DNA from 3 places in the Duganella sp. S19_KUP01_CR8 genome. Region 3 is predicted to be linked to each of the others. Evidence: predicted binding sites of a transcription regulator. Region 3 holds the regulator's gene; each other region holds the start of a gene.

Region 1 (9,609 bases), on a different contig from region 3:
CGTTCAAGGAAGGCGGCCGTTACTTCTACAGCCGCAACGACGGCCTGCAAAATCAGTCGGTGCTGTACACGATGAAGACGCTGGCCGACGTGCCGCGCATGCTGCTCGATCCGAACACGCTGGCCGCCGACGGCACCGTCGCACTGGCCGGCCTGGCGGTGAGCCCGAACGGCAAATACCTCGCCTACAGCACCGCCGCTTCCGGCTCCGACTGGAACGAGATCAAGGTGCGCGACATCGACAGCGGCAAGGACATCGATGACCACATCAAGTGGGTCAAGTTCTCCAGCACCGCATGGCTGCACGACGGTTCCGGCTTCTTCTACAGCCGCTACGACGAGCCGAAGGAAGCGACCAAACTGGCCGACGTCAACTACTTCCAGAAGCTGTACTTCCACAAGATCGGCACGCCGCAAAGCGCGGACACGCTGGTCTACGACCGTCCCGACCACAAGGACTGGGGCTTCGGCGGCGAAGTCACCGAAGATGGCCGCTTCCTGATCATCACCGCTTCGCAAGGCACGGAGAACAAGAACCGCGTCTACTACAAGGACCTGTCGCGCAAGGACGCCAAGGTGGTGCCGCTGCTGGAGGACTTCGACGCGTCGTATAACTTCATCGGCAACGACGGCATGGTGTTCTGGTTCCGCACCGAGCGCAATGCGCCGCGCGGCCGCATCGTCGCCATCGACACCCGCAAGCCGGGTGTGCTGAACTGGAAGCAGATCGTGCCGGAAACCGCCAACACCATGGTGTCGGCGTCGATCGTCAACAACCAGCTGCTGGTGGACTACCTGAGCGACGCCCACAGCCTGGTCAAGGTATTCGACCTGAAAGGCAAACCGCTGCACGATCTCGAACTGCCAGGCCTGGGTTCGGCGGGCGGCTTCGGCGGCAAGCGCGGCGATGCGGAGACCTTCTATTCGTACACCAGCTTCACCACGCCGACCACCATCTACCGCTACGACCTGAAGGCAAACAAGAGCAGCGTGTATCGCCAGGCGAAAGTGGACTTCGACCCGGCCGCGTTTGAAACCCGCCAGGAATTCTTCACCAGCCGCGATGGCACCAAGGTGCCGATGTTCATCGTCTCCAAAAAAGGCCTGAAGCTCGATGGCAGCAATCCGACCTATCTGTACGGCTACGGCGGTTTCAATATTTCGCTGACGCCGTCGTTCTCGGTCGCCAACCTGGCGTGGCTGGAAATGGGCGGCGTCTACGTGATGGCCAATCTGCGCGGCGGCGGCGAATACGGCGAATCCTGGCATGCGGCCGGCACCAAGCTGCAAAAACAGAACGTGTTCGACGACTTCATCGGCGCGGCCGAATGGCTGGTCGCACACAAGGTGACGTCGCCTGCCAAGCTGTCCATCGGTGGCGGCAGCAACGGCGGCCTGCTGGTCGGCGCGGCGATGACGCAGCGTCCCGATTTGTTCGCGGCGGCGATTCCGCAGGTGGGCGTGCTGGATATGCTGCGCTTCCATAAATTCACCATCGGCTGGGCGTGGACTTCGGACTACGGCTCTTCCGACAACGCCGACGAGTTCAAAGCGCTGGTCAAGTACTCGCCGCTGCACAACCTGAAGAAGGGCACCTGCTACCCGGCGACCATGATCACCACCGCCGACCACGACGACCGCGTGGTGCCTGCGCATAGCTTCAAGTTCGCCGCGACTGCGCAGGCCGACCAGGGAGGCGCCGCGCCCATCCTGATCCGCATCGACAGCAAGGCGGGCCACGGCGCAGGTAAGCCGACCACCAAGCAGATCGAGGAAGTGGCGGACCGCTGGGGCTTCCTGAGCCGCGCGCTGAAGATGGATGGCGCTACGGAGGCCGTCAAAGCGGCAGGCCAGCAGTGAGTGCCGCGCGCATCGTCATTCCCGCGCAGGCGGGAATCCATGCTGCGGCACTGACCATGCGACGTATGGATTCCCGCCTACGCGGGAATGACGCATTCGCGGTTATTCGAGGTGGCCTGCTGTGCGCCATCCTGATGCTGGGCGTGGCGCCAGCGGCGCCGGTGCTGGCGGCAGCTGCCGAAGGTGCGCCCGCGCCTTCGGCAAAGAAGATCGCCGATGTCACGCGCGGCCTGCAATCGCAGCCGGGGTTTATCGATCTGTGGCGCGATACGGACAAGGGCAGGGTGCTGCTGTCCGTATCGGCGCTGGATCAACCGTTTCTGCTATTGAGTTCCTTGCCTTATGCGCTGGGCTCGAACGATGTTGGCCTGGATCGCGGCCAGCCGGGCGAGATGCGCATGGTGCATTTTGAGAAGCATGGTGCGCGCCTGTTCTTCGTGCAGGAAAATACCAACTTCATCGCCGCCTCTGCGGACAAGGACGAACGCGCCGCCGTCACTGAATCGTTCGCCAGCGGCGTGCTGTGGTCCGGCGATATCCTTGCCAGTGAAGACGGGCGCCATCTGATCGACTTCTCCAGCTTCCTGCTGGCGGATCGGCACGGCGTCGGTGCTCGGCTGAATGCCACCAAGCAGGGCGCGTATCAGATCGATGCGGCTCGCAGCGCGGTGTTGGCGCAGCAGGCCAAGGCCTTCCCCGACAACGTCGAACTGGAGGCGCTGCTGACATTTGCCGGCCCCGGACAAGCGGAGTACGTGCGCCAGGTCGCGGCCGACGCCAGCAGCCTGTCGCTGCGCCAGCGCATCAGCATGGTGCGCCTGCCCACGACCGCGATGGGCTGGCAACCGCGCAGCTACCATCCATATTCCGGCGGCTTCGACGTCAACTACTACGACTTCGCCACGCCGCTCGCCAGCAGCATCGACGTGCACTGGCAGGTGCGGCACCGCCTTGAGAAAACCGATCCGTCGGCGGCGGTCGGCACCGTCAAGAAACCCATCGTCTATTACGTCGACCGTGGCGCGCCGGAGCCGGTGCGCTCGGCCTTGATCGCTGGCGCTTCGTGGTGGGCCAGCGCCTTCGAGAAGGCCGGCTTCAAGGATGCCTACCGCGTCGAGCTGCTGCCGGAAGGCGTCGATGCGATGGACATCCGCTACAACGTGATCCACTGGGTGCACCGCGCCACGCGCGGCTGGTCCTACGGGAACGCGCTGGCCGATCCGCGCACCGGCCAGATCATCCGGGGCGCCGTCACGCTAGGCTCGCAGCGCGTGCGCCAGGACATCCTGATCGCCGAAAGCCTGCTCGCGCCTTATGGCAAAAACGCTCCGGCCGACAGGCAGAAACTGGCCGAAGCGATGGCATTGGCGCGCTTGCGCCAGTTGGCCGCGCATGAAGTTGGCCACACGCTGGGCTTCGCCCACAACTTTGCGGCCAGCCGCATGGGCAATGGCTCGGTGATGGACTATCCGCATCCCATCCTCAAGCTGGACGCCAAGGGCAACGTCGATATCGCCGATGCGTACGGCGTTGGTGTCGGTCCATGGGACGACTACATCGTCAAATACATCTACGGCGATTTCGGTAGCGGTGCGCAGGAACAGGCCGCGCTGGCCAAGCTGCGCGCCGACGCGCGCGCGGCCGGCATGCTGTACTCCAGCGACCAGGACGACCGCTCGCCCGGCTCCAGCCATCCCGATGGCCTGCTGTGGGACTTCGGCCCGGACTCGATCAAGACCTGGGATCAGTTGGGCGCCGTGCGCCAGCGCGCGCTGCAAACCTTCTCGCTGGACGTACTGCCTGACGCCCGCCAGATCGGCGAGCTGGAAGCGCGGCTGGTGCCGGTCTACCTGCTGCAACGCTATCAGGGCGAAGCACTGGCGCGCCTGATCGGCGGCGGCGACTTCGATTACACCAGCAGCGGCGACGTCAAGGCCGGCCTGGCCAAGGCAGGCATCAAGGCCACTCCGGCGGCGGTGCAGCGCCAGGCCCTGAACCGTCTTGCTGATAGCCTGCGCGCCGAGTACCTGGCGCTGCCGGCCGGCGTGCTCGATATCCTGACGCCGCCGGCGATGGGCCATGAACGCAGCCGCGAATACTTCGCCACCCGCATGGATACCGCGTTCGACGCCTTCTCGATCGCCGAAGCGGGCGCCGCGCAGACGGCCGGCTTCCTGCTGGACCCGGCCCGCATCAACCGCGTCGCCTGGCAGCACGCGCGCGACGCGCAGCAGCCGGGCGTGCAGGAAGTGCTGTCGCTGCTGCTGCAAAAGACGTGGAAGCGCGAGCCGGTGCCAGCCTCCGTGGCCGGCGGCGAGGCGGTGCAATTGGCGGCCAACTGGGTGCTGATCGATGCGGCCTTGAATCTGCTCGACGGCGGCAAGCTGCATCCGCAGGTCGACGCGGAAGTGCGCCAGTCCGCGCGCGAGCTGGCGCAATGGCTGCAAAAGAACCCCGGCAAAGGCGTGACCGCCGACAGCCGCAAGCAGGCGGCCGGCTTGATTTCCGCCTACCTGGCCGATCCGCACAGCGTCAAACTGCGCGCCATGCCAGTTATCCCGCCGGGCGCCCCGATTTGACCTCAACAACCGTGCGCACCAAAATGACGCCTTATTTCGGTGCGCACGGCCTTGGTGCATGTTCATGCACAAAATAAAAACACATTGAAATCAAGCACTTAAAATTTGCACCAAATTGGAACGATTATTGCTTTTATCGATACTCGTAACTAATTTTTGCATTATTTTGGGGAGAGATTTTGATGGGTGGATATAAAGACGGCGCCGATGCATTGTTCATATTGCTTGGCGCCATCATGATTTTGGCCATGCATGCCGGCTTCGCGTTCCTGGAGCTGGGCACGGTGCGCAAGAAGAACCAGGTCAATGCGCTGGTCAAGATCCTGGTGGATTTCGCGGTATCGACGATCGCTTACTTTTTCGTCGGCTACAGCATCGCGTATGGCGTCAATTTCTTCTCCTCGGCCGAGGTGCTGGCCGCCAAGAACGGCTATGAGCTGGTCAAATTCTTCTTCCTGCTGACATTTGCCGCCGCCATCCCGGCGATCATCTCGGGCGGCATAGCCGAACGGGCGCGCTTCCATCCGCAGCTGATCGCCACCGCGCTGCTGGTCGGCCTGGTCTACCCGTTCTTTGAGGGCATCGTCTGGAACCACCGCTTCGGCGTGCAGGAATGGCTGGCGTCCGCGTTTGGCGCCGAGTTCCACGACTTCGCCGGTTCGGTGGTGGTGCACGCGGTGGGCGGCTGGATCGCGCTGCCGGCGGTGCTGCTGCTGGGCGCGCGCCGTGGACGCTATATGAAGAACGGCGCCATCGCCGCCCATCCGCCGTCGTCGATTCCTTTCCTGGCGCTGGGCGCGTGGATCCTGACGGTGGGCTGGTTCGGCTTCAACGTGATGAGCGCGCAGGCATTGGACAAGATGAACGGCCTGGTCGCCGTCAACTCGCTGATGGCGATGGTCGGCGGCACGCTGGTCGCGCTGCTGATGGGGAAGAACGACCCCGGCTTCGCCTACAACGGCCCACTGGCCGGCCTGGTGGCCGTCTGCGCCGGCTCCGACCTGATGCACCCGCTGGGCGCACTGGCCACCGGCTGCATCGCGGGAGCGGTGTTTGTCTGGATGTTCACGCTGGCGCAAAACAAATGGAAAATCGACGACGTGCTGGGCGTGTGGCCGCTGCACGGCCTGTGCGGCGCCTGGGGCGGCATCGCGGCGGGGATCTTCGGCCAGAAGGCGCTCGGCGGCATCGGCGGCGTATCGTTCGCCGCGCAGCTGGGCGGCACCGCACTGGGCGTGGCGATCGCGCTGGCGGGCGGCTTCGCCATCTACGGCGTGCTGAAGGCCACGCTGGGCCTTCGCCTGGACCCGGAAGAGGAATTCCAGGGCGCCGACCTGTCGATCCACCGCATCAGCTCCACGCCGGAGCGTGAATCGAACTGGTAGAACCCGTATGCCTTCGCGATACGCATGCCGTTCCGCTTAGGGGTCTGACCCCGCATGGGGTCAGACCCCGCCTGGCGGTGCGGGGTAAGAAATCAGCGGTGTATCACCACCAGCAGCGCCTTCGCCTCGGTCTTGCCGACGTTGCGAATGATGTGCTGCTGGTCCCCCGGGTAGCGCGCCGTGCTGCCCAGCTTCATCTTCTTCTTGTCCGGCCCCACCTCCACCTCCACCGAACCGTGCAGCAGCGTCAGGTGCTCCTGCGCGCCGGGATCATGGCCTTGCGAGGCCAGTTCGCCACCCGGCACCAGCGTCAGTTCATACCACTCATATTTACTCGCCAGTTCCAGCGGCCCCAGGATGCGCAGCACATACCCGGCGTGATGGCCGGGCAGGGTGGGGATTTCGTGCGCCTCGATCACGCGTACGGTCTCCGTTTGCCGTTCGGCCGTCGCCAGCAACTCGCCGATCTGCACCCCCAGCGCATTGGCCAGCCGCCAGGTGATGGCGATGGTCGGATTCGCCTTTTCACGCTCGATCTGCGACAGCATCGATTTGGAGACACCGGCGATGCGGGACAGATCTTCCAGTGTCAGGCCACGGGCCAGGCGCAAGCGCTGTAGCGCGGCGCCGACTTCTGGAGGTGCATTCGTCGAAACGGGTGTTTTCATTGTTTTATTCGGCAGATGGGCTAAATTTCAAGTGAATCACTGCGCGTGCATGGCTTGCGCAGTGCACTGCCGTTCTGTAAAATTCGATATATTGAATTTGAGTTCGACATAACGGATTTCGCATAAGGCAGTGTAATTGCGGTGAAATCGTACCACACACAGGGACCCATCATGACCATTCCAGCTAAAACCACCTTCTTCAGCGGCCTGCAACAAAACCTCGACCAATTGCGCGAGCAGGGCCTCTACAAGCCAGAGCGCGTTCTGGCTTCGCGCCAGGGCGCGGAAGTGACGAGCGAAGATGGTCGAATGCTGATCAATATGTGCGCCAACAACTACCTGGGCCTGTCCGGCCAGGAGTGGGTGGCGCAGGCCTCCATCGAGGCGACTGAGAAGTATGGTTATGGCCTGTCGTCGGTACGTTTCATCTGCGGCACCCAGACCGTGCACAAGCAGCTGGAGCAGGCGATCTCCAAGTTCCTCGGCACCGAAGACACGATCCTGTACGCGGCGGCTTTCGACGCCAACGGCGGCGTGTTCGAGCCGTTGTTCGACGAGAACGACGCCATCATCTCGGACGCGCTGAACCACGCCTCCATCATCGACGGCATCCGCCTGTGCAAGGCTGCGCGCTTCCGCTACGCCCACAACGACATGGCCGACCTGGAAGTGCAGTTGCAAGCGGCCGCCGGCAAGCGCCATAAAGTCATCGTCACCGACGGCGTGTTCTCGATGGACGGCACCATCGCCCAGCTGGACAAGATCTGCGACCTGGCCGACAAGTACGGCGCGCTGGTGATGATCGACGAATGCCATGCCTCCGGCTTCATGGGCGCGACCGGCCGCGGCACCCACGAGCACCACAACGTCATGGGCCGCATCGACATCATCACCGGCACCCTGGGCAAGGCCCTGGGTGGCGCGATGGGCGGCTTCACCTCGGCGCGCAAGGAAGTGATCGACATGCTGCGCCAGAAATCGCGTCCCTACCTGTTCTCGAACACGCTGGCGCCATCGATCGCCGGCGCCTCGCTGGCCGTGTTGCAAAAGCTGTCGGAATCGACCGAGCTGCGCGACCGCCTGCACGAAAACACCGCCTTCTTCCGCAAGGAGATAGAGCGTATCGGCTTCACCATCAAGCCTGGTACGCACCCTGTAGTTCCTGTCATGTTGTTCGACGCGCCCGTCGCGCAGAAATTCGCGGCACGAATGTATGAGCTGGGCGTTCTGCTCAGCGGCTTCTTCTACCCCGTGGTCCCGATGGGCCAGGCCCGCGTGCGTGTCCAACTGTCCGCGGCCCACACCCGCGAGCAGCTGGAGACCGTGCTCAAAGCATTCGAACAGGCAGGCCGTGAGCTCGGCCTGCTGAAGAACTAAACATGAAAATCGTCAGGAACAATAATATGAACACTCAAGAACGCATCCTCGTCATCGGCGCAAATGGTCAGATCGGCAGCGAGCTGGTAGAGGCGCTGGCCGCCCAGCACGGCGCGCAGAACGTCATCGCCGCCGACATCAGTCCGACCAATCTGTACAACGCGGCGCGCTACACCACGCTCAACGTGCTGGATAAGGTCGCGCTGTCGGCGCTGGTCACCGACGAGGGCATCACCCAGGTCTACCAGCTGGCGGCGATGCTGTCGGCCACCGGCGAAGCTGCGCCGCTGAAAGCCTGGACGCTGAACATGGACGGCCTGCTCAACATCCTGGAAGTGGCGCGTGAGCGCGGCGTGGTCGGCAAGCCACTGCGCATCTTCTGGCCTTCGTCGATCGCCGCCTTTGGCCCGAACACCCCGGCCGTCAACACGCCGCAAACCACGGTGATGGATCCGACCACGATCTACGGCATCAGCAAGCTGGCCGGCGAGCGCCTGTGCGAGTACTACTTCCTCAAGTACGGCGTGGACGTGCGTTCGATCCGCTACCCTGGCATCATCAGCTTCAAGTCGCCTCCGGGCGGCGGCACCACCGACTACGCCATCGCCATCTTCCACTCGGCGCTGCGCGGCGAGCGCTATGAATGCTTCCTCGGCCCGCAGACCACGCTGCCGATGATCTACATGCCCGATGCGATCCGCGCCACCATCGAATTGATGGACGCGCCCGCGGCACAAGTCAAGGTACGTTCGGCTTACAACGTGGCCGGCGTGTCGTTCAACCCTGAGCAACTGGCGACCGCGATCACCCGTGCGCTGCCGGACTTCAAGATCGGCTACAAACCGGACAGCCGCCAGGCCATCGCCGACACTTGGCCGCAAAGCCTGGACGACGCCACCGCCACCGCCGACTGGGGCTGGAAAGCCCGCATCGGCGTCGACGAGATGGTCGCCGACATGCTGGCCAACGTCGATGTCCATCTGGGCAAAGCCGCATAATTCAACACACTATAAAAAAGAGAGACAACTGATGGACATGAGCGTATTCGACCTGTTTAAAATCGGCATCGGGCCGTCGAGTTCCCACACCGTGGGACCGATGGTGGCGGCCCGCCGTTTTCTGCTCGATAGCGCTCCGCTGGACGACGTCACCGGCGTCACCGCCGAGCTGTATGGCTCGCTGGCGCTGACCGGCATCGGTCACGCCACCGACAAGGCGGTGATCCTCGGCCTGATGGGCGAAACCCCGCAGGACGTGGTGCCGACCAGCGTCGACTCTCAATTGGCGCAAGCCGAGGCGGCGGGCGAGTTACGCCTGCTCGGCACTCATACCGTGCCGTTCAAGCGTGGCGTCAACCTGGTGTTCCACATGGCCGAATCGCTGGCCGAGCACCCGAACGGCATGCGCTTCACGCTGACCCGCGCCGACGGCAGCACCTTCAGCAAGGTGTACTACTCGGTGGGCGGCGGCTTCATTAAAGAGGAGGGCGAAGCCCACCAGGCCGCGCCGACGGTGGGCAGCGCGCCCGCCGCCGCGATTCCGTTTGCCTTCGACACCATGGACCAGCTGCTGGCCCACGGCGAGCGCACCGGCTTGACCATCCCGCAGATGCTGCGCACGAACGAAAACGTCAAGCGCACCGACGAGGAAGTCAACGCCGGCATCGACAAGATCTGGCAGGTCATGCGCGACTGCATCGCCCACGGGCTGGATACGCCGGGCCAGCTGCCGGGCGGCTTGA
Region 2 (9,609 bases), on a different contig from region 3:
TGGGCGGTGCCCATCAACACCTTCAGCACGCGCTCGGCGACCTGCTGGATGTCGGCCTTGCGCTCGCGCAGGTAGGGGTCTTCGATTTCGTCGAACTGCGCCGACAACTCGTCGATCTGGGTCAGCAGCGCCCATTCGGCGTTGTAGTGGCGGGTGCGGATGATGTCCAGCGGCGCTTCCGAGATCATCGGGTCGGACAGGATCAGCGCGTGGACGTCGATGAAGGCGCCCAGTTCGGTCGGCGCATCCTTCGGCAGTTCGTTCCACAGCGTCTGCAGTTCCTTGTGCACCTGCACCAGCGCCTGCTGCAGGCGCGACACTTCGGCCTCCAGGTGCTCTTCCGCCACCAGGTAGTGCTTGACGTCCAGCGCCGCCGGCGCCAGCTTGTGGGCGCGGCCGATGGCGATGCCGCGCGACACCGGGATGCCATGCAGCGTGAAGGAAGCCATGGCCGGGCCGGTGGGGGTGCGGGGACGGCTGCGTTCCGCGGGCATTACTCGCCTTCGCCGAACTTGTCGTTGACCAGCGCCGTCAGTGCGGCGATGCAATCGCCCTCATCGGCGCCGTCGGCTTCCAGCGTGACCTTGGCGCCCTTGCCGGCGGCCAGCATCATCACGCCCATGATGGACTTGGCGTTAATGCGGCGCGCGTTGCGGGTCAGCCAGACGTCGCTTTGAAATTTTGCTGCCAGTTGGGTGAATTTGGCGGAGGCACGCGCATGCAAACCAAGCTTGTTGATAATCTCAAGTTCTTGTTGAATCATTTTTCTTTTGTCTCAATCAGAAATGCGCACTGCAAAAATAATTCCGGAGTCAGGATTGCCCGACCCGGATTCGGTTATCGACGCGCACTGCCCCACTTTGCGCGCCGGCCAGGGCCATTTCCACCACCACGTCCAGCGCATCGCGGCGGTAGGTGATGGCGCGCAGCAGCATCGGCAAACTGATGCCCGCGATCACCTCCACCCGGCCGGCGTCCGCCAGGCGGTTACAGCAATTGGCGGGCGTGCCGCCTTTGACGTCGGTGATGACCAGCACCCCGTCGCCGTCGTCGAGACGCTTGATCGCCGCCGCCGCCAGTGCCTGGACTTCGCCGAGGTCCTGGTCGGCGATCACGTCGATCGCCTCCAGCCGCTCGGTGGGACCACGGAACACATGGGCGCAGGCGGCAATGAAGGCCTGTCCCAGTGGTGCGTGCGTCATAAGCAGTATGCCAACCATATTCTTAAACCGCCAGTGAGCGCGGACGTTTTTTGACGTCCGGCGCGTGTTAATTGTTAGTTATTTGCCCTGCACGGCCGCTTCGACGGCGTCGACGAACATCGCCGCCACCTGGAAGCCCGTTTGCTGGGTGATTTCCTGGAAGCAGGTTGGACTGGTGACGTTCACTTCCGTTAAGCAATCACCAATAACGTCTAATCCTACCAGCAACAAGCCGCGGGCGGCCAGTATCGGGCCCAGGGTATTGGCAATTTCATAATCGCGCTCGGTCAGCGGCTGGGCCACGCCGACGCCGCCGGCCGCCAGGTTGCCGCGCACTTCGCCGTTCTGCGGAATGCGCGCCAGCGAGTACGGCACCGGCTTGCCGGCGATCACCAGGATCCGCTTGTCGCCCTTGACGATCTCGGGAATATAGCGCTGCACCATGATGGTGCGGGCGCCGTTGTCGGTCAGCGTTTCGATGATGGAGCCGAGGTTCATGCCGTCGGCCGTCACGCGGAACACGCCGGCGCCGCCCATGCCGTCCAGCGGCTTGAGGATGATGTCGCCGTGGTGCTTCTGGAAGGCGCGGATGCGCGCTTCGTCGGCCGTCACCAGGGTCGGCGAGGTGAACTGGCTGAACTGGGCGATCGACAGTTTTTCGTTGTGGTCGCGGATCGCGGACGGCTTGTTGAACACCTTGGCGCCCTGCTTCTCGGCCAGCTCCAGCAGGTAGGTGCCGTAGATGTACTCCATGTCGAACGGAGGATCCTTGCGCTGGATGATGGCGTCGAACTCGCCCAGCTTGGTTTCGTGTGACGGCGCCGCGCGGTACCAGTCGTGGCTGTCGCCGGTGATGGTGATCGCGGCCGCGTTGGCGTAGACCACGCCGCTGTCCAGCGCCATGTCTTTTTGCTCGAAGGCGTAGACGGTGTGGCCGCGTTTGGCCGCTTCCACCATCATGGCGTAGGTCGAATCCTTGTAGGTTTTAAAACTGGCCAAGGGATCGGCGAGGAAAGCTATTTTCATGGGCGCATCCATTCTGGGTAATGCCTGATTTTAGCCGAGATTCGCCTTAGGCACCGGCCGAGCCCGCCCTCGTCGTTCCCGCGCAGGCGGGAACCCATGCTGAGCGTCCACAGTCGCGTTCTATGGATTCCCGCCTGCGCGGGAACGACGTCAATAGACTTCCGGGTTGGGATCGGTGCGTTCCATTTCCAGCGACGCCGCCAGCAAGGCCAGCCGCGCCACCACGCCGTAGACGTAGAAACGGTTGGGCGCCGCCGTGCCCGGCTTGGCCTTCAGGTCCGGCACCGCGTGCTGCTGGGCGAACGCCAGCGGCACGTACTGCGAACCGGGCGCGTTGAGGTTCTGGTCGATGCCCTTTTCCGCGTGCACGCGGTAGAAACCGCCCACCACGTAGCGGTCGATCATGTAGACCACCGGCTCGGCCACGGCGTCCTTGATGCTCTCGAAGGTCGGCACGCCTTCCTGGATGATGAAGTCGGTCACTTCCTTGCCATCCTTGATGACGATCATCTTGTCGCGCTGGGCCTGGCTCAAGTCCTTGATTTCGCTGGAATCCTTGATCGTCAGGATGCTGGTGCCGTAGGTCCCGGCGTCCGGCTTGACGATCACGAACGGCTTCTGGTCCTTGATGCCGTATTCCTTGTACTTCTTCTTGATCTTGGACAGGAGCGCGTCGATATTGGCGGCCAGGCAGTCGTAGCCCTCGCCGGTGCGGAAATTGACGGCGTCGCACTTGGCGTGGAACGGATTCAGCATCCACGGATCGACGCCGATCAACTTGCCGAACTTCTTGACCACCTCGTCGTAGGCGTTCATGTGGTTGCCCTTGCGGCGCACGGCCCAGCCGGCATGCAGCGGTGGCAGCAGGCTTTGCTCGTGGATGTTCTGCAAAATGTCAGGAATGCCGGCCGACAGGTCGTTGTTCAGCAAGATCGTGCACGGGTCGAAATCCTTCAGGCCCAGGCGGCGGCCGTTGGCCGAACGCACCAGCGGCTCGACCACCAGCATATTGCCGTCGGGCAGGGCCAGCGGGGTCGGCTGGGTGATTTCCGGCGACAGCGAACCCAGGCGCACGTGCAGGCCGGTCTGGCGGAAGATCTGCATCAGCCGCGCGACGTTCTGCCAGTAGGTCGGATGGCGCTGGGTCACTTCCGGGATCAGCAGCAGGTTGCGGGCGTCCGGGCAGTATTTGTCGATGGCGGCCATGGCGGCCTGCACCGACAGCGGCAGCATTTCCGTCGCCAGATGGTTGAAGCCGCCGGGGAACAGATTGGTGTCGACCGGCGCCAGCTTGTAGCCGGCATTGCGCATATCGACCGAGCAATAGAACGGCGGCGTGTGCTCCTGCCACTCCAGGCGGAACCAGCGCTCAATGGCCGGCGTTGCCGCCAGGATCTTTTCTTCGAGGTCGAGCAGCGGTCCGGTCAGGGCCGTGACAAGATGGGGAACCATGATTACTTCCTTAAATGATGCGGGAGGACGACCCTCCAGGCACGCAGAACATCAGATATTACCGTGCAGATACCCCAAATCGGGGCGAAAACCCTATTTTAAAGGCGGGAAATAAAAAAAGCGCCTCTTTTGGAGGCGCTTTTCGATGAGCCCGCCGTGGCGGGTCCATACAACATTATCGATTATGCATGGTAGGCCGACTCGCCATGGCTGGTGATGTCCAGGCCTTCGCGCTCTTCTTCTTCCGGCACGCGCAGACCGATGACCACGTCGACCAGTTTGTAAGCGATCAGCGAAACCACGGCCGACCACAGGACGGTGGTGCCGATGGCGGTGCCCTGAATCGTCACTTGGCTGACGATCGAGTATGGATCAGCCGACATCTTGTTGGTGACGTAGTCGAAGATGCCCTGGCCGCCCAGCGATGGCGAAGCGAACACGCCGGTCAGCAGCGCGCCCAGGATACCGCCGACGCCGTGCACGCCGAACACGTCCAGCGAGTCGTCGGCGCCCAGCAGGCGTTTCAGGCCGTTCACGCCCCACAGGCAGATGACACCGGCCAGCAGGCCCATGATCAGCGCGCCCATCGGACCGACGTAGCCGCACGCCGGGGTGATGGCCACCAGGCCGGCAACGGCGCCCGAAGCGGCACCCAGCATCGAAGGCTTGCCTTTGACGATCCACTCGCCCAGCAGCCAGGACATGGTGGCGGCGGCGGTAGCCAGCAGCGTGTTGACGAAGGCCAGTGCGGCGACGTCGCCCGCTTCCAGTGCCGAACCGGCATTGAAACCGAACCAGCCGACCCACAGCAGCGAAGCGCCGATCATGGTCATGGTCAGCGAGTGCGGCGCCATGGATTCGCGGCCGTAGCCGACGCGTTTGCCCATCATGTAAGCGCCCACCAGGCCGGCAACAGCGGCGTTGATGTGCACCACGGTGCCGCCGGCGAAGTCCAGTGCGCCTTTTTGCCACAGGAAGCCGGCCTTGGCGGTTTCGGTCGCCAGCGTTGCGGCATCCTTGATCGCGTCAGGGCCGGTCCAGAACCAGACCATGTGGGCGATCGGCAGGTAAGCGAAGGTGAACCACAGCACGATGAAGGCCAGTACGGCGGTGAACTTGGCGCGTTCGGCGAAGGAACCGACGATCAGGCCGCAGGTGATGGCGGCGAAGGTCGCCTGGAACACCACGTACACGAACTCCGGAATGACCACGCCTTTGCTGAAGGTGGCGGCGGTGGAGAAAGTGGCCTTGGCCGGATCCCAGATACCGTTCAGGAACAGGCGGTCGAATTTGCCGACGAAGGCGTTGCCTTCGGTGAAGGCCAGCGAGTAGCCGTACACGCACCACAGCACGATGATCAGCGCGAAGATGGTGAACACCTGCAGCAGGATGGACAGCATGTTCTTGGAACGGACCAGGCCGCCGTAGAACAGCGCCAGGCCGGGAATCGACATCATGATGACCAGGATGGTCGAGACCATCATCCAGGCGGTATCGCCTTTATTCGGTACAGGGGCGGCGGCCGGGGCGGCCGGAGCGGCTTCCGCCGGCGCGGCGGCGGCCGGGGCAGCGGCTGGCGCGGCGGCAACAGGTGCCGCTTCAGGCGCCGACGCGGCAGGTGCTACAGCGGAGGCGACCGGGGCCGAAGCAGCCGGTTTGGCATCCTCGGCGTGCACCGGCGCGGACAGCGCGAACAGGATGGATACCCCAGCCAGCAATGTTGTTATAGTTTTCTTCATCAAGCTTCCCCTTAAAGAGCTTCGTTGCCGGTTTCGCCGGTACGAATGCGTATGACTTGTTCCAGGTTGTACACGAAGATTTTGCCGTCGCCGATTTTGCCGGTGCGGGCAGCGCCTTCGATCGCTTCTATCGCTTGCTCGACGATGGAATCGTCCACCGCCGCTTCGATCTTGGTCTTGGGCAGGAAGTCCACCACGTATTCCGCACCGCGGTACAGCTCGGTGTGGCCTTTCTGGCGACCGAAGCCTTTGACCTCGGTCACGGTGATGCCTTGCACGTTGATCGCCGACAGGGCCTCGCGGACCTCGTCGAGCTTGAACGGCTTGATAATGGCGGTAATCATTTTCATGCTGGCCTCGCTTAGAAGGTTTTGGAAATGGTCAGGACAGCCCCGGTTTTAGCCAGGTTCTTCCCATCCGGTCCGACGTAGGCTTTCGTGTCGGCATAGACCGCCGCCAATGCCACCGTCACTACGCCGAAATCTTTGGTCACGCCCAGCTTGTAGTCGGTGTAGCTGGAGGCGCCGTTGTGCTTGACGTTCTGGTGGCCGGCGTGCACGTTCAGCACATAGCCGTCGGTCAGTTCGAAGTTGCCGGATGCGTCGAGGTAGCCGCTGTTCTTGCTGTCTGCGAAGCCGAACAGGTTGGTCGTCGATTGCGAGTATTTCAGCGTGACCGGGCCGTAGCCGATCTGGCCGTACAATTCGAAGGTGTTGGCGCTAGGGTGCAGGCCATTCGATGGGTAGAAGTAGTACAGGCCGCCGACGTCATAGGTCACATCCTTGACGATCTCGCCGCGTTTGCCTGCGTACAGATCCCATTCGACATCGCCGTCGCCGCCGGCGTCCTTGGTCCACTTGATGGTGGACAGCCAGGTACCGGCATAAAAGCCGGTTGGGTTGTTGGTGTAGTCCGCGCCGCCCTGCAATGCAGGTTTCAGACGGGTTTGCGATACACCGCGGTAACGGTAGTCGCTGACAATGGCCGCATTGAAGCTGACTTCATTGTCCGGTTTCGCTTCCGCCGCGGGTGCCGCGTCTTCGGCGCGCGCCATACCGGCGCTCATGGAGGCGAATGCTAAAGTCAACGCTGCGATCAGGGTGAAGTTCTTGCTCAAGCTTTTCATAGTTGTTTTCCTTGTGTAGTTGAACTTATTTAGCAGTTGCGGTTTAAAATCCTGTTTATGACGAAGCGGTGTATGCGTTCATAGCTTCTGTAGCAGAATGCGTGCCAGCTAATGTTGCCGAGGTGATAGCTGCCGTATCAACTAGGGCAACGGGACCGCATTTGAAAGAATGTGAGAATGGGATGGGTGCGGCGGTGATTTTGCCGATTTTCGCACCACATTAAGGCTGGAGTGCACTGCAATGGTGCAGTGCATTGCTGGCGAGATCAAGGAATATTATGGATATGAACACTTTTTTCAACGACTTGCAAAGCAAGATCAATCAGGCCATCGAAAACTCACCAGCAAAGGACATCGAGAAGAATGTGAAGTCGATGATGACCCAGGGTTTTGCCAAGCTGGACCTGGTGACGCGCGAGGAATTTGATGTCCAGGCTCAAGTCCTGGCCAAGACCCGCGCCAAGCTGGAAGCGCTGGAAGCGCGCCTGGCGGAACTGGAAACCAAAGCCGGCCAATAAAGCAGGTCCGCGCCGCGCCCGTTTGGGCTAGCGCAAAGCACCACAGCGGGCCTGGGCTACGCTGGCGGCTGGTATCCCACTGGTCGTCCGTGTATCCATGAGCCTAGCCGTACTCAAAAGCCGCGCCCTGGCGGGCATGGAGGCGCAGGAGGTCAGCGTCGAAGTGCATCTGGCCAACGGCTTGCCGGCCTTCACCATCGTCGGCCTGGCCGACACCGAGGTCAAGGAAGCCAAGGACCGCGTCCGCGCCGCCATCCAGAACGGCGGCTTTGAATTTCCCGCACAACGCATCACCGTCAACCTGGCGCCCGCTGATTTACCAAAAGAGTCCGGCAGATTCGATTTGCCGATCGCGCTGGGCATCCTGGCGGCGTCCAAACAGATCCCCGCCTCCCGCCTGCATCAATACGAGTTCGCCGGCGAGCTGTCGCTGTCCGGCGAGTTGCGGCCGATACGCGGCGCGCTGGCAATGTCGCTGGCGACGCGCCGCGACGGCGGCACGCTGGCCTTCATCCTGCCGCTGGCCAATGCCGACGAGGCCGCACTGGTCGGCAACGCCGCCATCTACCCGGCGCAATCGCTGCTGCAGGTGTGCAGCCATTTCGCGGCCAAGTCGGTCGAGGCCATGCTGTCGCGCCATGACTCGGCGCCGCTGGTGGCGCCGCTGGAGTATCCCGACTTTGCCGACGTCAAAGGACAGGTGTTCGCCAAGCGGGCGCTGGAGGTGGCGGCCGCAGGCAATCACTCGGTTTTGCTGGTCGGTCCGCCAGGCGCCGGCAAGACCATGCTGGCGGTGCGCTTCCCCGGCCTGCTGCCGGAGATGACGGACGAGGAAGCATTGGAAGCGGCCGCCGTGCAATCGCTGACGGGCGCCTTCCACATCGAGCAATGGAAGCGCCGTCCATTCCGCTCGCCGCACCACACCTCATCCGGCGTGGCGCTGGTCGGCGGCGGCAGCGTGCCGAGGCCGGGCGAGATTTCGCTGGCGCACCGGGGCGTGCTGTTTCTTGATGAATTACCCGAGTTCGCGCGCAGCGTACTGGATGTCTTGCGCGAGCCGCTGGAGTCGGGCCGCATCACCATTTCGCGCGCCGCCCGGCAGGCCGACTTCCCCGCCCACTTCCAGCTGATCGCCGCGATGAACCCCTGCCCTTGCGGCTACGACGGCCACATCAGCGGCATCTGCCGCTGTACGCCGGACCTTATCCAGCGCTACCAGGGCCGCGTCTCCGGGCCGCTGCTGGACCGCATCGACATCCAGATGGAAGTGGGGGCGGTCCATCCCGACATTCTGGCGACGGACGCCAACGGCGAACCGTCGCGCGTGATCGCCGCCCGCGTGCAGGCGGCCACCAATCGCCAGCTGCAGCGCCAGGGCAAGCGCAACCAGTACCTGAGCACGCGCGAGATCGACCAACACTGCAAACTCGACCGCCCCGGCAAGGCAAGCCTGAAACAGAGCATGGAATGCTTCCACTGGTCCGGCCGGGCCTACCACCGCATCCTGCGCGTGGCCCGCACCATCGCCGACCTGGACGGCAGCGAGCGCATCCTCGAACGGCACGTCCAGGAAGCGGTCCAGTACCGGCGGGCGCTGCGCGACCGCTAAATGCATTTGTTTTTATCTATCGCCGCAGCACTATCGATGAAATATCGCACTATTCAATCGCATGCGCTTTACATTGCCACAGATACGCCTATACTAGATACATCGGATGCGATTTAAACGGATGCGATTACACTTTACCCACACAATCACCAGGATCTAATCATGAGCAAAATCACCCAAGTTCTCGTCACCGGCAAGACCCACACCACCGGCGCCGACTCCGCCATCTTTTCCGGCAATCACGAAGGCAAACTGAACCTCCACCTGACTTCACCAGGCAATCCCGCCGCTCGCACCTACCAGTTCGACGCCGTCGTAGCCCACCCCACCGCCGAACAACTGTTCGCCGGCGCCTGGTCGGCTTGCTATAGCGGCGCCGTCGGCATCGTCGCCAAACAATTGAATGTGGTGCTGCCGGCGGATACCGCGGTGGAAATCGAAGTCGACCTGGGCATGGGCGGCAACGAGTACTTCCTGCAGGCGCGTCTGACCTTGATCGTGCCCGGCGTCGACCGCGAGCTGGCCATCAAAATCGCCCACGGCGCCGATGCCATGTGCCCCTACTCCAAGGCCACCAAAGGCAACATCGACGTGACGCTGAATATCGTCACCGCCTGATGCTGTGATTGCAGGGGGATACCCAGGATGCGTTACATTTACCGTCGTTATTCTTGCTACTATGTTGCACAACGAATATTCAACGGGAATTCGATGACACGCCTGCCCCTCTACCTCGCCGCCAGCGCGCTGCTGGCCGGTTGCGCCACCACCCAGCTGCCGCTGACCGACTTCACCGCCAACTCCGGCAGCCCGCGCGCGCCGGAGCAACTGGCCGTCACGTTCGAACAGGCCGACCTGGCGCTGCGCGTCGATCCCGCCACCCGCAGCATCAACGGCGACGCCGCGCTGACCTTCCTGGCCAGCGCGCCACTGACCC
Region 3 (9,609 bases):
TCACCACCGCGCTGGCGCGGTAGATGCCGGCGGCCACCAGGCTCTCGCGCCGCGCCGCGTCGCCATAGGAGACGTGGCGGCCGGCGGTCTGCGCTTCCTGCACCCGCTCCGGGTCCAGGTCCAGCGCGTGGTAGTCGATATTCTCTTCGCCCAGCAAGGTCGCCAGGCTCTGCCCGCTGCGGCCGAAGCCGCACACGATCACGTGCTTGTTGGTCGACATGGTGCGGCTGGCGATCTTGGTCAGCGCCAGCGACTGCATCATCCACTCGTTGCTCGACACCTTCATCACGATCTGGTCCGACTTGGAGATGATGAACGGCGCCACCAGCATCGACAGCACCATCGACGCCAGCACCACCTGGATGATGAACGGATCCATCAGGTTGCTGCCGCCCGCCAGGTTCAGCAGCACGAAGCCGAACTCGCCCGCCTGCGCCAGCGCCAGGCCGGTGCGCATCGACACCCCGTCGGAGGCGCCGAACAGCTTGGCCAGGCCGGCGATCAGCGCGAACTTCAGCAGCACCGGTCCGGCCAGCAGCACCAGCACCAGCCACCAGTGCGCCATCACCATCTGCACATTGAGCAGCATGCCGATGGTGATGAAGAACAGTCCCAGCAGCACGTCGCGGAAGGGCTTGATGTCCTCTTCCACCTGGTGCTTGTACTCGGTCTCGGAAATCAGCATGCCGGCCACGAAGGCGCCCAGCGCGAGCGACAGGCCGGCGCGCTCGGTGATCCAGGCCGCGCCCAGCGTGATCAGCAGCAGGTTCAGCATGAACAGTTCCTGCGAGCGCCGCTTGACCACCACGGTGAACCAGCCGCGCACCAGCTTCTGGCCGAAGAACAGCAGCAGCGCCAGCACGATCACGGCCTTGACGCCGGCCCAGGCCAGCGTCTCGACCAGCGCGTCCGGCCGCTGGCCCAGCGATGGAATCAGGATCAGCAACGGCACCACGGCCAGATCCTGGAACAGCAGGATGCCGATGATCTTGCGGCCGTGCTCGCTCTCCAGCTCCAGCCGCTCCGTCAGCATTTTTGACACGATGGCGGTCGACGACATGGCCAGCGCGCCGCCCAGCGCGAACGAGGCTTGCCAGCCGATATGGATGCCCGAGGGCAGTTGCGTGGCGATGCCCCAGCCGAACAGCATGGTGGCGACGATGGTCAGCACCACCTGCGCCATGCCCAGCCCGAACACGATGCCGCGCATGGCCATCAGTTTGGGCAGGGAGAATTCCAGCCCGATCGAGAACATCAGGAACACCACGCCGAATTCGGCCAGCGAGTGGAAGGCTTCGCTCGACTCGGCCAGCCCCAGCGCGTGCGGGCCGATCAGGATGCCGACCGCCAGGTAGCCCAGCATCGGCGGCAGGTGCATCATGCGGAAAGCGACGACGCCCAGCACCGCGCTCCCCAATAACAACAATGTTAATTCCAAAGGTGAAAACGTCATATCAACATAGCCAGTAAATATAATTTCGTTGTTTGTGGGCCGGCGGGGGCGTTATGTTGTGACTGGCAAGTTTTTTGCTTTCTCAATTCGGCTATACTTGGGCATGAGTGTAACCCATGAAAAAACAATGCTGAAAGCTTTTGACGCAAATATGGCCGCGCATGCGTTGCGGCTGGCCCGCGACACCCTGCAGAACGAAGCAGAGGCGATCGCCGCCCTGAACGCCCGCCTGGACGCCGACGACAGCGTGGTGCAGGCCATCGAATTGCTGCTGAACTGCAAGGGCCGCGTCGTCGTGTCCGGCATCGGCAAGTCCGGCCACATCGGCCGCAAGATCGCCGCCACCCTGGCCTCGACCGGCACCCCGGCGCTGTTCGTGCACCCGGCCGAAGCCGCCCACGGCGACCTCGGCATGGTCACCGCCGACGATGCCTTTATTGCAATCTCGTATTCCGGCGAAAGCGCCGAGCTGATGACCATCCTGCCGGTGGTCAAGCGCATGGGCAGCAAGGTCATCGCCATGACCGGCAAGCCCGGCTCCAGCCTGGCCGAGATCGCCGACGTGCACCTGAACGTGGCCGTGGCCAAGGAAGCCTGCCCGATGAACCTGGCGCCGACCACCTCGACCACCGTCACGCTGGCGCTGGGCGACGCCATCGCCGTCGCGCTGCTGGACTTGCGCGGCTTCAAGGAAGAAGATTTCGCCCGCTCCCATCCGGGCGGCGCGCTGGGCCGCCGCCTGCTGACCCACGTGCGCGACGTCATGCGCAGCGGCGACGCGGTGCCGAAAGTCACCGCCGACGTCAAGCTGACCGACGCGCTGCTGGAAATCACGCAAAAGGGCATGGGCATGACCGCCGTGGTCGACGCCGACGACAAGCCGATCGGCGTGTTCACCGACGGCGACCTGCGCCGCATGATCGAGAAAGTCCAGGACTTCACCAAGGTCGTGATCCGCGATGTGATGCACGCCAACCCGCGCAGCATTTCGCCGGAAAAACTGGCGGTCGACGCCGTGGCCGTGATGGAACAGTTCCGCATCAACCAGATGCTGGTGACCGACGCCGGCGGCAAGCTGGTCGGCGCGCTGCACATCCACGACCTGACCCGCGCCAAGGTGATCTGATGACTGAGGTTGCAACCCCATTGACTTACGTGGAACGCGCCGCGCGCGTCAAGCTGATGATCTTCGACGTCGACGGCGTACTGACCGACGGCAGCCTGCACTACGGCGCCGAGGGCGAAGCACTGAAGACCTTCAACGTGCACGACGGCCTGGGCATCAAGCTGCTGCAGGAATCCGGCGTGCAGACCGCCATCATCAGCGCGCGCACTTCGCCGCAGGTGATCAAACGCGCTGCCGACCTCGGCATCGTCCATCTGCACCAGGGCGGCCACGACAAGCTGACGCCGTTCAAGGCGCTGCTGGAAAAGACCGGTCTCACCGCCGACCAGGTCGGCTTCATCGGCGACGACGTGGTCGACCTGCCGATCTTGACGCGCGTCGGTTTCGCCGTCGCCGTGCCGAACGGCCGCGCCGAAGTGCTGGAGCGCGCCCACCACACCACGGTGGCCGCCGGCGGCCGCGGCGCGGTGCGCGAAGTATGCGAGCTGCTGTTGCACGCGCAGGGCACGTACGAGCGCGTGATGGCGCAATTCCTGGTTTGACGAGGATCGAGCATGCGTAAAAAAACAGCCCATCGCTGGCAGCTGACCGTCATCATGGTGGTCGGCGTGTTTGTCGCCGTCGGCAGCTTCTGGCTGGTGCAGGTGGTCAACCAGGCCGGCCAGGATGCGCAGGTGGACCAGCATCGCAACGAGCCGGACTACATCATCGACCGCTTCAGCATGGTGCGCATGAACAAGACCGGCCAGCCGGCCTACATTATCTCCGGCGAAAAGCTGACCCACCGGCCGGTCGACGATGCCTCCGATATCGACAAGCCGATTGTGCACAGCCTGTCCGGCGACCAGCCGCCGATGAATATCAATGCCGACACCGCCCATGTCGATCAGGGCAATACGCGCGTCAAGCTCAGTGGTAATGTGGACGTGGTGCGCCCGGCCGGGCCGCAGACGCAGGCGATGCGCATGACCACGCCGGCGCTGACCGTGTACCCGGACGAAGAACGGATGGAAACCGCCAGCCCGGTGGCGCTGGAAATGGGCAACGCCACCGCCAACGGCATCGGCATGAAGGCCAATAACGCCACCCGCGAAGTGCAGCTGGGCGGACGCGGACAGCTGGTGATGCCGCCGCGCGCCGGCCACTGAGGAAACAATGATGATGAATGGAATGATGATGAAGAAACTGATACTCTCGGCGGCGATGCTGTTGATGGCGGCCGGTGTGGTCCACGCGGAAAAAGCGGATGCGAACAAGCCGACCAAGATCGATTACGACGATTTGCAAATCGACGACGTCAAGCAGATCAAGACGCTGATCGGCAATGTCGTGCTGACGCGCGGCACCCTGCTGATGAAGTCGCCGAAGGCGGTGGTGACCACCGATCCCGAAGGCTATAACTTCGTCGTGCTGACCAGCACGCCAGGTACGCTGTCGACCTTCCGCCAGAAGCGCGACGGCGCCGGCGACCAGTGGATCGAGGGCGAAGCCGAGCGCATCGAATACAGCGACAAGACCGACCTGGTCAAGCTGTTCTCGAAAGCCAAGGTGCGCCAGCTGGAAGGCCCGCGGATGACCAGCGAAGTCAACAGCGAGTTCATTTCCTACGACAGCCGCACCGAGCATTTCGATGTCAAGAACAACGTCTCGGGCGTGAGCAAGCCGGGCGCCGGCCGCGGCACCATGGTGATCCAGCCGACCATCCGTCCGGCCGCGCCGGCCGCCGCATCGACGCCGCCGGCCACGGAGAAGTAAGCATGGAATCATCCTGCGGTAGCACCCTGATCGTACGCGGCCTGCAAAAGACCTACGGCAAGCGCCAGGTCGTGCACGACGTGTCCCTGCAAGTCGAGTGCGGCGAAGTGGTGGGCCTGCTCGGCCCCAACGGCGCCGGCAAGACCACCTCGTTCTACATGATCGTCGGCCTGGTGCCGTCGGACGCCGGCAGCATCGATATCAGCGGCACCGATATCTCCTCGCTGCCGATCCACCGCCGCGCCTCGCTCGGCTTGTCCTACCTGCCGCAGGAAGCGTCGGTGTTCCGCAAGCTGACGGTGGAAGAAAATATCCGCGCCGTCCTCGAAATTCAGAAAGTGGACGGCAAGCCTTTATCCAAGGCTGCCATTGATGAACGGCTCAATACCCTGCTGGCCGATTTGCAAATCGAAAAGCTGCGCGAGAACCAGGCGCTGTCGCTGTCAGGCGGCGAGCGCCGCCGCGTGGAGATCGCGCGCGCACTGGCGACCAATCCGCGCTTCGTGCTGCTCGACGAACCATTCGCCGGGGTCGACCCGATCGCCGTGATTGAGATCCAGCGCATCGTGCGCTTCCTCAAGGAACGCGGCATCGGCGTCCTCATTACCGATCACAATGTGCGCGAGACGCTGGGCATCTGCGACCGCGCATATATCATCAACCAGGGCACGGTATTGGCTTCAGGCCGGCCAGACGACATCATCGCCAACGAATCGGTGCGTCGCGTGTATCTGGGTGAACACTTCCGTATGTAAAACCCATGAAACAGTCTTTGCAACTGCGCACGTCGCAGCACCTCGCGCTGACACCGCAATTGCAGCAGTCGATCCGGCTGCTGCAACTGTCGACGCTGGAGCTGCACCAGGAACTGGAACAGCTGCTGACCGATAATCCGCTGCTGGAGCGCCTCGACGACCCGCTGGACCGCTCGCTGCGGCTGCTGTCGGACGGCGCCATCAGCCAGCAAGCCCCGGTCGGCGACGCGCCGCCGGAAGGCCCGCCCAACGCGCAAGAGGCGCCGGCCGCCGACGCCGACAACTACGACGGCCCGGCCGCCGACACCGAAAGCACCAGCAGCGACGCCGACGTCGACTGGAGCGACGCCGGCCGCAGCAAGGCGCCCGACGACGAGGACTCGCGTCCGCAGCTGGAGGCCAGCCACTGCACGCTGCGCGAGCACCTGATGGAGCAGATGCGGGTGACGGTGCTGGAGATGCGTGACCGCGCGCTGGTCGAGCTGATCATCGACGCGCTGGACGAGAACGGCTACCTCGAAGAATCGCTGGAAGAAATCCTGGCCCGCCTGCCGGAAGAGCTGGAGCTGGAGATCGACGAGTTGCAGACCGCCTTGTCGATGCTGCAAAGCTTCGACCCGATGGGCGTGGGCGCGCGCAACGCGTCCGAATGCCTGGCGCTGCAGATCAAGCGTTTGCCGGCCATCCCGATGGTGACGCGGCGCATGGCGCTGGCGATTGTTGAAAATCATTTGACCTGGTTTGCCCAGCGCGATTTCAACAAACTGAAGAAGGCGCTGCTGTGCGACGACGAAGATTTGCGCGAAGCACAAACCGTCATCCGCCAGTGCAATCCGCATCCGGGTTCGGCGTTCGCGTCGGACGTGTCGGACTACGTGGTGCCGGACGTGATCGTCAAAAAAGCGCGCAACGGCTGGCAAGTGAGCCTGAACAACGACGTCATGCCACGCCTGCGCGTGAACGCCATGTACGCCAACCTGCTCAAGCAGGGAAAAGGCGAGGGCGCGATGGGCGCGCAGCTGCAGGAAGCGAAGTGGCTGATCAAAAATATGCGCCAGCGTTTCGACACGATTTTGCGCGTTGCACAAGCGATAGTAGAACGACAAAAGAACTTTTTCTCCCATGGTGCGGTTGCCATGCGCCCCCTTGTGCTTCGCGAAATTGCTGATACACTGGGACTACACGAGAGCACTATTTCTCGTGTAACAACTCAAAAATATATGCTGACCCCGCATGGCATGTTTGAGTTGAAATATTTCTTTGGTAGCCATGTCGCCACCGAAGCGGGGGGGGAAGCAAGTTCGACGGCGATACGTGCACTCATCGTGCAATTGACAGGAGCAGAAGACCCGAAAAATCCTTTATCCGACAGTAAGATTGCGGACATGCTGGGAGAACAAGGCATGGTGATTGCGCGACGCACTGTTGCCAAATATCGCGAAGCGTTGAAGATCCCGCCAGTCAGTCTCCGTAAATCTTTGTAGTTACTTGGTTCCTGCGCGCCCGGCAGTAATGGGCTCCGCACTAACCGTAAGAAGCGACATTATCTTTAGGAGTGTGTATGAATCTCACCATCAGTGGACATCATCTCGAAGTGACCTCGGCCATCCGTGAATACGTGCAGAACAAGCTGGAACGCGTCACCCGCCACTTTGATCAAGTGATTGATATTGCTGTCATCCTGACTGTAGATAACCTCAAAGAGAAAGAGAAACGCCAGAAGGCTGAAATCAACCTGCGTATGTCGGGCAAGACCGTCTACGTGGAAAGCCTGTCCCAAGACTTGTACGCCGCCATCGATACCTTGATCGACAAGCTGGATCGGCAGGTCATGAAATACAAAGCCAAGGTCCAAGAGCACGGCCACGATGCGATCAAGCATCTCCCGGATAGCTACGAACCCGCTGCCGCCGCCCTATAACAACGGCCCCGGCACCATCAAACTAAGGGTGCAGAGGCGCCCTTTTTTGCGTCCAAATGGTTTAGAGTAAACGTTTTCCAAACTTGGACGGGAGTGGCATGAAACGAGCTAAACTATTTACGGCATGGCTGCTGGCGCTGGCCGCCCCCACCGTGCTGGCCTGCACCGCGCCGCCGCCGGCCGTGATCGACATCGACGCCAACAGCTACTACTCGGATGCGCACCACTCCGTCATCGATCCGGTACTGCGGGCGCGCAATATCGCCAACACCAAGCCGATCGACGACTTCCTGGCCGAGGTGGCGCAGAACGCCAGCCAGGGCAACGCCGCCTGCGCGCTGGGCTGGCTGGAGAGCTGGGCCGGGCAGCGGGCCTTGCTGGGCAAGCTGTCCAGCGAGCAGGCCTGGTACGTGCGCAAGTGGACTTTGGGCGGCATGGCGCTGAGCTACGCCCGCGTCAAGCCGGCCGCCACCCCCGTCCAGCAGCAAACCATCGAAGCCTGGTTCAAGACGCTGGCCGACGCCACCATGGCGCACTCCGATGCCCACAAGGGCACGCGCAATAACCACTACTACTGGGAAGGCCTGGCGGTGACGGCGGTGGGCGGCGTCACGCATGACGAGCGCTACCTGGCCTGGGGCCGCAAGGTGTTCGAGCACGCGATGGCGCAGGTGGCGGCGGACGGTTCGCTGCCGGCGGAAATGGAGCGCGCGGCCAAGGCCTTGCACTACCACGTGTTCGCGGCCGTGCCGCTGGTGATGAGCGCGTCCATCCTGGACCTGCATTCCGCCAAACTGGACCAGCTGATGCGCTTCACGCTGGCCGCCGCGCAAGACCCGTCGGCGATGGAAAAGGCCACCGGTTTCACGCAGGAGCGGGCCAATGTCAGCGAGATGTCGTTCGCCATCGTCTACGCCCGGCACCAGGGCAGGGCGGAGCTGATGCCGCTCAAAGCCAACTTCCAGCCGCGCCTGGGCGGCGACCTCAACCTGGCCAATCCGCTGGAGCATCTGGCGCCCGGCAAGTCGCAGTAGAATAGGGTTTTTTCCACCACACCAAGCACCTCATGAGCGAATACGTCCACACCAGCGTCAGCAACGGAACCGGCTTCATCACGCTGGACCGGCCCAAGGCCTTGAACTCTTTATCGCTGGCGATGGTGCGCGATATCACGCAGGCGCTGATGGCGTGGCGCGACGATAGCGGCGTGGCCGCCGTCGTCATTCGCAGCAGCAGCGAAAAGGCCTTCTGCGCCGGCGGCGACATCCGCTTCTTCTACGACGCCGGCCGCGCCACGCCGCAGGGCGGCAGCGCGCTGGTGGAGGATTTCTTCACCGAGGAATACGCGCTCAATCACCTGATCCATTTTTATCCCAAGCCGTACATCGCGTTGATGGACGGCGTGGTCATGGGCGGCGGCATGGGCGTGGCGCAGGGCGGTCCAGACTGCCGCGTGCGCATCGTCACCGAGCGGACCAGGATGGCCATGCCGGAAGTGAACATCGGCCTGTTTCCGGACGTGGGCGGCAGCTATTTCCTGGCGCGCGCGCCGGGCAAGCTGGGCTGCTATCTTGGCGTCACCGGCGTCACCATCGGAGCGGCAGATGCGCTGCATGCGGGCCTGGCCGATCACTTTGTGCCTGGCAGCGAAATGGCGGCCTTGTCGGTGCTGCTGGAGTCGACGCCGGGCGCGGGATTGGCCGAGGCCATTGCTGCCTTCGCGGCGCCGTTCAAGGCCGCGGCGGGCGACAGCAAGCTGGAGTCCGAGCGCGCCGCTATCGACCGTCACTTCGGCGCCGGTTCGGTGGCCGCGATCACCGCCTCGCTGAAAACGGACGACGGCGCCTTCGCGCAAAAGACGTTGCAAGTGATGGCCACCCGCTCGCCGCTGATGATGTGCGTGACGCATGAGCTGGTCCAGCGCGGCGCCGCATTGGACGTGGCCGATTGCCTGCGCATGGAACGCACGCTGGTGCGCCACAACTTCGAAGACGGCGAAGTGATCGAAGGCGTGCGCGCGCTGGTCATCGACAAGGACAACGCGCCGCAATGGAAGCCGGCGTCGCTGGAAGAAGTCGGCGAGGCCATGGTGCAGCGTTTCTTCCAGCCGGTGTGGCCGGACTACGCCCACCCGCTGCGCCACCTGGACTAAACGCCGATGGCCGTGGAACTGGACCGACTCGACATCCAGATACTGAATCTGCTGCAGGAGGACGCCACCATCCCGCTGCGGCGCATCGCCGAGCAGGTGCACGCGTCCGCCGCCACCTGCCAGCGCCGCATCGCGCAGTTGCGCGCCAGCGGCGTGCTGGTCAAGGAGGTGGCGCTGGTGGACCGCGTGCGCGTCGGCCGTCCGCTGACGGCGTTCGTCACGGTGCAGCTGGAGCAGCAGAATACCTCGCTGCTGAAAATGTTCGAATCGCTGATGCGCGAAGAGTCCGACGTCATGGCTTGCTACGAAGTGGCGGGCGAATTCGACTTCATGCTGGTGGTGACGGCGGTATCGATGGAAGCGTTCCAGGCTTTCACGCGGCGCGTGTTCACGTCGAATAACAACGTCAGCAACTACAAGAGCTTGCTGGCCATGAACTGCGCCAAG

Evidence for each region. The regulator sigma-54, encoded in region 3, starts transcription at its own class of promoters, with help from an activator protein. The targets are predictions, from matches to a motif close to TGGCANGNAANCTGCTTT.
Region 1: the regulator sigma-54 is predicted to act here: its motif matches at 4,555-4,572, upstream of V6M89_RS12785 (ammonium transporter).
Region 2: the regulator sigma-54 is predicted to act here: its motif matches at 6,635-6,652, upstream of V6M89_RS17730 (TorF family putative porin).

What each region holds. Positions count from the first base shown of each region.
Region 1 is NZ_JAQQPR010000011.1:778-10,386, reverse strand. It holds gene V6M89_RS12795 (prolyl oligopeptidase family serine peptidase) at 1-1,859, shown strand, start outside; gene V6M89_RS12790 (zinc-dependent metalloprotease) at 1,925-4,438, shown strand; gene V6M89_RS12785 (ammonium transporter) at 4,621-5,823, shown strand; gene V6M89_RS12780 (helix-turn-helix domain-containing protein) at 5,916-6,491, opposite strand; gene kbl (glycine C-acetyltransferase) at 6,663-7,868, shown strand; gene V6M89_RS12770 (NAD-dependent epimerase/dehydratase family protein) at 7,895-8,866, shown strand; gene V6M89_RS12765 (L-serine ammonia-lyase) at 8,898-9,609, shown strand, end outside.
Region 2 is NZ_JAQQPR010000017.1:6,900-16,508, reverse strand. It holds gene ptsP (phosphoenolpyruvate--protein phosphotransferase) at 1-449, opposite strand, end outside; gene V6M89_RS17760 (HPr family phosphocarrier protein) at 494-763, opposite strand; gene V6M89_RS17755 (PTS sugar transporter subunit IIA) at 813-1,220, opposite strand; gene gshB (glutathione synthase) at 1,281-2,228, opposite strand; gene gshA (glutamate--cysteine ligase) at 2,379-3,680, opposite strand; gene V6M89_RS17740 (ammonium transporter) at 3,863-5,419, opposite strand; gene V6M89_RS17735 (P-II family nitrogen regulator) at 5,431-5,769, opposite strand; gene V6M89_RS17730 (TorF family putative porin) at 5,781-6,545, opposite strand; gene V6M89_RS17725 (accessory factor UbiK family protein) at 6,824-7,063, shown strand; gene V6M89_RS17720 (YifB family Mg chelatase-like AAA ATPase) at 7,161-8,672, shown strand; gene V6M89_RS17715 (Ohr family peroxiredoxin) at 8,835-9,290, shown strand; gene V6M89_RS17710 (M1 family metallopeptidase) at 9,384-9,609, shown strand, end outside.
Region 3 is NZ_JAQQPR010000009.1:154,503-164,111, forward strand. It holds gene V6M89_RS11605 (cation:proton antiporter domain-containing protein) at 1-1,453, opposite strand, end outside; gene V6M89_RS11610 (KpsF/GutQ family sugar-phosphate isomerase) at 1,581-2,579, shown strand; gene V6M89_RS11615 (KdsC family phosphatase) at 2,579-3,121, shown strand; gene lptC (LPS export ABC transporter periplasmic protein LptC) at 3,134-3,727, shown strand; gene lptA (lipopolysaccharide transport periplasmic protein LptA) at 3,735-4,334, shown strand; gene lptB (LPS export ABC transporter ATP-binding protein) at 4,337-5,089, shown strand; gene V6M89_RS11635 (RNA polymerase factor sigma-54) at 5,095-6,573, shown strand; gene hpf (ribosome hibernation-promoting factor, HPF/YfiA family) at 6,651-7,010, shown strand; gene V6M89_RS11645 (alginate lyase family protein) at 7,109-8,044, shown strand; gene V6M89_RS11650 (enoyl-CoA hydratase/isomerase family protein) at 8,077-9,162, shown strand; gene V6M89_RS11655 (Lrp/AsnC family transcriptional regulator) at 9,175-9,609, shown strand, end outside.